Regions from separate parts of the Agrococcus sp. SGAir0287 genome, predicted to be linked through region 1. Evidence: predicted binding sites of a transcription regulator. Region 1 holds the regulator's gene; the other holds the start of a gene.
What was found. The regulator LexA, encoded in region 1, represses DNA repair genes until DNA is damaged. The targets are predictions, from matches to a motif close to TCGAACANNTGTTCGA.
Positions count from the first base shown of each region.

Region 2: C1N71_RS15540 (hotdog fold thioesterase) is a predicted target of LexA. The motif match lies at 2,622-2,637, and genes of this name have one in related genera.

Region 1 covers NZ_CP027942.1:1,973,487-1,977,895, reverse strand. Annotated here, with positions in the region: gene C1N71_RS09415 (class I SAM-dependent methyltransferase) at 1-65, opposite strand, end outside; gene hflX (GTPase HflX) at 50-1,540, shown strand; gene lexA (transcriptional repressor LexA) at 1,598-2,227, opposite strand; gene C1N71_RS09400 (LysM peptidoglycan-binding domain-containing protein) at 2,470-2,799, shown strand; gene C1N71_RS09395 (histidinol-phosphate transaminase) at 2,895-3,983, shown strand; gene hisB (imidazoleglycerol-phosphate dehydratase HisB) at 3,994-4,409, shown strand, end outside.
Region 2 covers NZ_CP027942.1:2,913,284-2,917,692, reverse strand. Annotated here, with positions in the region: gene paaD (1,2-phenylacetyl-CoA epoxidase subunit PaaD) at 1-263, opposite strand, end outside; gene paaC (1,2-phenylacetyl-CoA epoxidase subunit PaaC) at 260-1,108, opposite strand; gene C1N71_RS15065 (hypothetical protein) at 1,105-1,251, opposite strand; gene paaB (1,2-phenylacetyl-CoA epoxidase subunit PaaB) at 1,251-1,556, opposite strand; gene paaA (1,2-phenylacetyl-CoA epoxidase subunit PaaA) at 1,556-2,566, opposite strand; gene C1N71_RS15540 (hotdog fold thioesterase) at 2,706-3,320, shown strand; gene paaK (phenylacetate--CoA ligase PaaK) at 3,498-4,409, shown strand, end outside.

The sequences.
Region 1 (4,409 bases):
GCGGAGAAGTAGTGGTCGGTCACCCAGCCGACCGTAGTGGAGGAAGAGCATGGCGGAGGGCACATCGCGCGTCGACCGGATCCTCGAGTGGGCGGATCCCGGCGATGAGCGCCTGCTCGACCGCGCTGCGCAGGCGCTCGGCGCGGACGCGGCCGACGGCGACTTCGACGGCGACCAGCTCGAGCGCGCGGACCGCGCCGCGCTGCGCCGCGTCTCGGGCCTGCGCACGGAGCTCGAGGACGTCACCGAGGTCGAGTACCGGCAGCTGCGCCTCGAGAACGTGGTGCTCGTGGGCGTGCACGCCGGCGGCGTCGACGATGCCGAGAACTCGATGCGGGAGCTCGCAGCGCTCGCCGAGACCGCCGGCGCGGTCGTGCTCGACGGCGTGCTGCAGCGTCGTCCGACGCCGGACCCCGCGACCTACGTGGGGCGCGGCAAGGCGCAGGAGCTCGCCGAGCTCGTCCGCGAGACCGGCGCCGACACCGTCATCGCCGACACGGAGCTCGCGCCGAGCCAGCGCCGCGCGCTCGAGGACGTCGTGAAGGTGAAGGTCATCGACCGCACCGCCGTCATCCTCGACATCTTCAGCCAACACGCGAAGAGCCGCGAGGGCAAGGCGCAGGTCGAGCTCGCGCAGCTCGAGTACCTCCTGCCGCGCCTGCGCGGCTGGGGCGAGTCGATGTCGCGCCAGGCCGGTGGTCAGGTCGGCGGGCAGGGCGCCGGCATGGGCTCGCGCGGACCCGGCGAGACGAAGATCGAGCTCGATCGCCGTCGCATCCGCAACCGCATGGCGCGGCTGCGCACCCAGATCAAGGGCTTCGCTCCCGCTCGTCAGGCGAAGCGCGCGAACCGCGACCGCTTCGAGGTGCCGTCGGTCGCGATCGCCGGCTACACGAACGCGGGCAAGTCGAGCCTCCTCAACCGGCTCACGAACGCGGGCGTCCTCGTCGAGAACGCGCTGTTCGCGACGCTCGACGCGACGGTGCGCCGCACCGAGACGCCCGACGGACGCCTCTACACGCTCGCCGACACCGTCGGCTTCGTGCGCAACCTGCCGCACCAGCTGGTCGAGGCGTTCCGCTCGACGCTCGAGGAGGTCGCCGACGCCGACGTCATCGTGCACGTCGTGGACGCGAGCCATCCGGACCCTGCCGCGCAGCTCGCCACGGTGCGCGACGTCATCGGCGAGACGGGCGCGCGCGACATCCCGGAGGTCGTCGCCTTCAACAAGGCCGACCTCGTGGGCGACGACGAGCTCCTGGTGCTGCGCGGGCTCGTGCCGTCGGCGATCTTCGTGTCCGCTCGCACGGGCAGGGGCATCGACGAGCTGCGCGAGCGGATCGCCGAGCTGCTGCCGCGGCCCACGATCGCGATGTCGCTCCTCGTGCCGTTCGACCGCGGCGAGGTCGTCTCGCGCCTTCACGAGCGCGCCACGATCGAGCGCGAGACCTACGAGGAGACGGGCACGCGGCTCGACGTCCTCGTGACCGAGGACGCCGTCGACGGCCTCGAGGAGTTCCGCGTCCTGCCGGCGCGCTGACGAGACGCGAGGAGGCCGGTCGGGATCGATCCCGACCGGCCTCCTCGCACGTGGGCGTCAGACGGAGCGCAGCACCGCGACGACGCGACCGAGCACGACGGCCTCGTCGCCGAGGATGGGCTCGAACGCCGAGTTGCGCGGCAGCAGCCACGTGTGGCCGTCGCGCTGACGGAACACCTTGACCGTCGCCTCCTCGTCGAGCATCGCCGCGACGATGTCGCCGTTCTCGGCGGTCGACTGCTGCGCAACGACGACCCAGTCGCCGTCGCAGATCGCGGCGTCGATCATCGAGTCGCCGACGACCTTGAGCATGAAGAGGTCCTGGCTCGAGCCGACGAGGGAGCGCGGCAGGGGGAAGATCTCCTCGACCTGCTGCTCGGCGGTGATCGGCACGCCGGCGGCGATGCGGCCGACGAGCGGCACGTAGGCCGTCGGATCCGTGCCCGCCGCGTCCGCCGGGTCGTCGGCCTCGACGAGCACCTCGATGGCGCGCGGCCGCGCCGGGTCGCGGCGGATGGCGCCGGCGAGCTCGAGCTGCCCGAGCTGGTGCGTGACGCTCGAGAGCGAGGAGAGGCCCACGGCGTCGCCGATCTCGCGATAGCTCGGCGGGTAGCCCCGCTGTCGCACGGATTCCTGGATGCAGCGCAGGATCGCCGTCTGCTTCTCGGTCAGCTGCCGCTGTGCCATGGCCCGTCGTCCTCTCGCCGACGACCGTGTCGGTGGTCGCCGATTGACTCTGTCTCGTTCGAAAGCGTATCCGACGGCATGGTCCGAAGGGTACGGGTGTTCGAGCGTGTCGTCCGGGAATCCAGGGCAATCGGGCTCTTGACGAACGGATGATCCGAATGTACGTTCGAATCATGGAACGCGGGTGCGACGCTCCCGGCCGAGCGCCGCACCCGCGATCCGACGCAGACGAGGAGCAGACCATGACCGCGATCGCCACCCAGGCCCCGGCACTGCGCATCACGGCGCGCGGACGACGTGCGCTCGCCATCGTCGTCGCCGCGCCCGTGCTCGCCCTCGGCGGGCTCGGCGTCCTGCAGGCGACGACCGCCATCGCCGGCCAGACGGCCGTCGAGGTGTCGCACGAGACGGTCGTCGTGCAGCCGGGTGAGACGCTCTGGTCGATCGCCGAGGTCGTCGCCCCCGACGTCGACCCGCGCGAGGTCATCGCCGACATCCAGCGCATCAACGGCATCGGCGGCGCGATCCAGCCCGGTCAGGAGCTCGCGATCCCCGCCGAGTACACCCGCTGAGCAGGCCATCGCACGCGCCCCGTCCCGATCCGGGACGGGGCGCGGTCGCGTCAGGGCCGCGCGGTGGCGCATCCTGGCGCGCCTAGGCTGGAGCGGTGACCTCGCTCGACGATCTGCCGCTCCGCGCGGACCTCGTCGGCCGCGTGCCCTACGGGGCGCCGCAGCTCGACGTGCCCGTGCGGCTCAACGTGAACGAGAACGCCTTCCCGATCGCGGATGTCGTCGTCGACGACGTCGTCGCGTCGGTGCGCGACGCGATCGCCGGCGTGCATAGATACCCGGATCGCGAGTTCACCGAGCTGCGCGAGGCCTTCGCCGACTACCTCGGCCACGGGCTCGGGGCCGCGTCGATCTGGGCGGCGAACGGATCCAACGAGGTGCTGCAGCACGTGCTGCAGGCCTTCGGCGGGCCCGGGCGCACCCTGCTGTCGTTCGCGCCGACCTACTCGATGTACCCGCTGCTCGCGCAGGGCGTGGGTGCGGCGTACGTCGCGGAGCCGCGCGCCGCCGACTTCACCCTCGACGCCGCCACCGTCGTCGAGGCCATCGAGCGGCACGATCCCGACCTCGTGTTCCTGTGCGCGCCGAACAACCCCACGGGCACGCCGCTCGGCCTCGACGTCGTCGAGGCGGCATGCGCGGCTGCACGCGGCATCGTGCTCGTCGACGAGGCGTACGCCGAGTTCGCGCACGATCGGTCGCGGACGGCCCTCGCACTGCTGCCGCGCTTCGAGCGCCTCGTCGTCTCGCGCACCATGAGCAAGGCCTTCGCGTTCGCGGGCGTCCGCGTCGGCTACCTCGCCGCCGATCCCGCGGTCGTCGACGCGCTGCGGCTCGTGCGGCTCCCGTATCACCTGTCGGCGCTCACCCAGGCGGCCGCCCTCGCGGCGCTGCGGCACGCGCCGACGATGCTCGCCCGCGTCGACGAGCTGCGCGAGCAGCGCGACCGCATCGTCGGCGAGCTCGCGGGCCTCGGCTTCGAGCCGTACCCGTCGGATGCGAACTTCGTGCTCTTCGGCGGCGTCTCGGATCCGCGCGCGGCGTTCGAGGCGCTGCTCGCCGACGGCGTGCTCGTGCGCGACGTCGGCATCCCGCGCACGCTGCGCGTGACCGCGGGGACGCCGGAGGAGACCGACGCGTTCCTCGCATCCGTGGCGCGTCTGGCGCCCGCCGCACGACCGTAGGATCGAATCCATGCGCACCGCACGCATCGCCCGCACGACGAGCGAGTCCACCATCGAGCTCGAGCTCGACCTCGACGGCACCGGCTCGAGCGAGATCTCGACGACCGTGCCGTTCTACGACCACCTCCTGACGGCGCTGTCGAAGCACTCGCTCATCGACCTGCGCGTGACGGCCTCCGGCGACACGGACATCGACGCGCACCACACGGTCGAGGACACGGCCATCTGCCTGGGGCTCGCGCTGGGCGAGGCGCTCGGCGACAAGTCGGGCATCCGCCGCTACGGCGACGCGACCGTGCCTCTCGACGAGGCGCTCGCGCGCGCCGTCGTCGACCTCTCCGGCCGCCCCTTCCTCGTGCACGCGGGCGAGCCCGCGGGCTTCGAGCTGCACCGGATCGGCGGGCACTTCACGGGATCGCTCGTGCG
Region 2 (4,409 bases), 940 kb from region 1:
ACGTCGGCATAGCCCGCGGCGGTGAGCTGCAGCACGACGTCGTCGCGCATCTGGTCGATCGCGGGGCAGCCGGAGTACGTCGGCGTCAGCACGACGTGGACGGCCTCTCCGTCGCTCGCGACCGAGCGCAGCACGCCGAGGTCGGCGATCGTGAGCACGGGGACCTCGGGATCCGTCACCTGCGCCGCGACCTTCCAGGCCGCCTGCGAGGCGGCGTCACCGTGCGCGTCGGGCGTCGCGGGCAGGGCGGCGAGCGCGGTCACCACGACGCTCCCGGGTGTGCGCGCGCGAGCACCTGCATCTCGGCGAGCAGGTAGCCCAGACGCGTCGAGTGGCGGCCCCGGCGTCCGCCCGCCATCGACGGCTCGACGCTCGGCTCCTCGAGCCCGGCGGCGTCGAGGATGGCGCGGATGCGGGCCAGCACGGGCTCGCGCAGCGTCGACGGTCGCACCGCGATGCCCTCGAGGCGATCGACGAGCGGCTCGTCGCGGAAGAGCTCGTCGACGAGCGGCCACACGTCGACGAGCGACTGCTGGATGCGCGCGTGCGACAGCTCGGTGCCGCCGCCGAGGCGCAGCGTCCACTGCGTCGCGTGGTCGAGGTGGTAGGCGACCTCCTTCACCGACTTCGTCGCGATGGCAGCGAGGGCCGGATCGGCGGAGTCGGCGAGGCGGCGGTACAGCTTGAGCTGGAAGGCGGAGGCGACGAGCTGGCGTGCGATCGTGTCGCCGAAGTGCCCGTTCGGGGCCTCGAACAGCCACGCGCTGCGGAAGTCGGGCTCGTCGCGCCAGTAGGCGAGGTCGTCCTCGCTGCGCCCGTCGGCCGTGCCGGCGTAGCGCAGGAACGATCGGGCGTGGCCGAGCACGTCGAGGCCGATGTTGCCGAGCGCGACGTCCTCCTCGAGCTCGGGCGCGCGCGAGATCCACCATCCGAGCTGCTGGGCGAGGATGAGCGCGTCGTCGCCGAGCCAGAGCGCGTACTCGGCGACGTCGGACGTCGCGACGGCGCCGTCGGCGCCGGCGAGCTCGCTCGCGAGGTCGAGCTCGTCGACCGTGACGTCGCCGTGAGCCTCCTCGCCCTCGACGCCGGTGCTGATGTCGTGGCTCATCGCGCCACCGCCCATCCGGTGATTGGCGACTTCGCCCACCGATCGGCGACTTCCGCACCGGCGATCGGCGACTCCTGCCACCGATTGGCGATCTCGACCGTGCCGAAGTCGCCAATCGCTTCGTGTGCGAGCTCGGTGCCCATCACAGGTGCTTCACGCCTTCGGTCTTCGTGTAGTAGATCGCGTGGCGGTAGTTCTTGCCCGCGGGGCTCTCGAACCACTCGTCCTTCTCGTCGGGGTCGCTCGTCGTGATGCCGTCGGCCGGCGCGACCCAGATCGACACGCCCTCGCCGCGGCGCGTGTAGAGGTCGCGCGCGTTGCGGATGGCCATCGTCGCGTCGGGCGCGTGCAGCGAGCCGACGTGCACGTGACTCAGGCCGCGGTTGGCGCGCACGAAGACCTCCCAGAGCGGCCAGGCCTCGGTGCCGACCTCGCCAGGCGTGGCCATCAGGCCGCCGCCTGCTCGGTCGCCGCCGCCTGACGCTCGGCGTACGCATGCGCCGCCTCGCGCACCCAGGCGCCGTCGTCGTGCGCCTGCCGGCGGTGCTGCAGGCGCTGCGCGTTGCAGGGTCCGCGGCCGGCGAGCACCTCGTGGAACTCGGTCCAGTCGATCTCGGACATGTCGTACGCGCCCGTCTCCTCGTTCCAGCGGAGGTTCGGATCCGGCAGCGTGATGCCGAGCACCTCCGCCTGCGGCACGAGCATGCCGACGAAGCGCTGGCGCAGCTCGTCGTTCGAGAAGCGCTTGATGTTCCATGCCATGGACTGCGCGGAGTTCGGCGACTCGTCGTCCGGCGGGCCGAACATCATGAGCGACGGCCAGTACCAGCGATCGACCGCGTCCTGCGCCATGCGGCGCTGCGCGTCGGTGCCCTGCATGAGCTCGAGCAGGATCTCGAAGCCCTGCCGCTGATGGAACGACTCCTCCTTGCAGATGCGCACCATCGCACGGCCGTAGGGGCCGTAGGAGGCGCGGCACAGCGGCACCTGGTTCGCGATGGCGGCGCCGTCGACGAGCCAGCCGATCGCGCCCATGTCCGCCCACGTCGGCGTCGGGTAGTTGAAGATCGACGAGTAGCGCGCGCGGCCCTCGATGAGCTGCTGGGTCATCTCCTCGCGAGCGATGCCGAGCGTCTGCGCCGCGGAGTAGAGGTAGAGGCCGTGGCCCGCCTCGTCCTGCACCTTCGCCATGAGGATCGCCTTGCGCTTGAGGCTCGGGGCGCGCGTGATCCAGTTGGCCTCGGGCTGCATGCCGATGATCTCGGAGTGGGCGTGCTGCGAGATCTGACGGATGAGCGTCCTCCGGTATGCCGCGGGCATCCAGTCGCGCGGCTCGATGCGGCCGTCGGCCTCGATGAGCGCGTCGAAGCGCGCCTGGCCGGCCTCGTCGCGCGCTGCCTGCTCGGCGCGCGCGGTCGCGTCGTCCTGCGTGCTCGCGGGGGCGAGTGGTGCGGTCATCGTCGACTCCTCGGATTCGTCGATCGCCCGGTGCGTCACCGCGTCGAGTGGATTACCGAACGATCGTTCAGTTACTATAGCGGCACGACGCGAGCCGGACCACCCCGGTCGCGGAGGACACGAGCACGAGGGAGTGCGGATGCCGGACGCAGCGACCACCCGGACCGACGCGGCGAGCGCGGTCGGCGGGACGGCATCCGACGCGGACGCGAGCGCCTCCGACGCGAGCGCCGTCGCGGCGACCGCATCCGCCGCGACGGCATCGGACGCCTCCGGCCGTGACGACGCGTTCGATGGCGCGAGCCCCGTCGCCGCATCCGGGCTCACCGGCGACGCGGTCGCCGCCGCGCGCCCGCACACGCGCGCCATGATGCTGCGCGACGCCGCCTCGGCGCTGCTGGGAATGCGCGTCGAGCGCGACGAGGACGGCTTCGCCGTGACGTCGATGGTCGTGCGCCCCGAGCTCACGAACGGGTTCGCCATCACCCACGGCGGCCTCGTCTTCGCGCTCGCCGACACGGCGTTCGCGATCGCGTGCAACGACGGCGAGGCGATGACGGTGGCGCAGGGCGCCGACGTCACCTTCCTCAAGTCGACGCATCCCGGCCAGACGCTCACCGCCACCGCGGTGCGTCGCACGCAGCAGGGGCGCACGGGCCTCTACGACGTGCAGGTCACCGACGAGACGGGCGACGTCGTCGCGGAGTTCCGCGGCCGCTCGTTCACCACCGCCCGCCCCCTCCCCGCCCCCTGACGCCCCGAGTGGTCACCGCTGCCGATCGATTGGGCAGTAGTGGCTGGCGACACGCCGCAGAGCGAACCACTACTGCCCAATCGATCCGCGGACCGGACGCAGAGGCAGCAGACGAAGGAGTCTGAGATGACGATCACGAACCCCGAACGCGCCGACGGCGCGCTCGTCGCCGCGCGGATGCGTGTGGCCGCGACGCCGCCCGAGGAGCGCGACCCCGAGGAGCGCCTCAGCCGCGCCGACCTCGAGGCCCTGCAGCTCGAGCGCCTGCAGCGCACGGTGCACCACGCCTACGCCAACGTGCCGCTGTACACCGCGAGGCTCGACGCCGCGGGCGTCGCGCCCGCCGACATCCGCACGCTCGCCGACGTCGCACGGCTGCCGTTCACGACGAAGGCCGACCTGCGCGAGACCTATCCGTTCGGGATGTTCGCGGTGCCGATGGAGCAGGTGGCGCGCATCCACGCCTCGAGCGGCACGACCGGCAAGCCGACCGTCGTCGGCTACACGGCGGGCGACCTCGAGCGCTGGGGCGACCTCGTGGCCCGCAGCCTGCGCGCCGCCGGCATCCGCCGCGGCATGAAGGTGCACAACGCGTACGGCTACGGCCTCTTCACCGGCGGCCTCGGCGCGCACGCCGGCATCGAGCGCCTCGGCGCCACCGTCATCCCCATGTCCGGCGGCCAGACGGCGCGGCAGGCGCAGCTCATCTGCGACTTCGAGCCCGACGCCATCCTCTGCACGCCCTCCTACCTGCTCACGATCGCCGACGCCCTCGAGGCGGCGGGCGTCGATCCGCGATCGACGAGCCTCAAGGTCGCCGTGCTCGGCGCCGAGCCGTGGACGAACGAGATGCGCCACGAGCTCGAGGAGCGGCTCGACATCGACGCCGTCGACATCTACGGCCTCTCCGAGGTCATGGGCCCGGGGGTCGGCAGCGAGTGCGTCGAGACGAAGGACGGGCCGCACATCTGGGAGGACCACTTCCTGCCCGAGATCATCGACGCCGAGACCGGCGCGCCGCTGCCGGACGGCGAGCGCGGCGAGCTCGTCTTCACGTCGCTCACGAAGGAGGCGTTCCCCGTGCTCCGC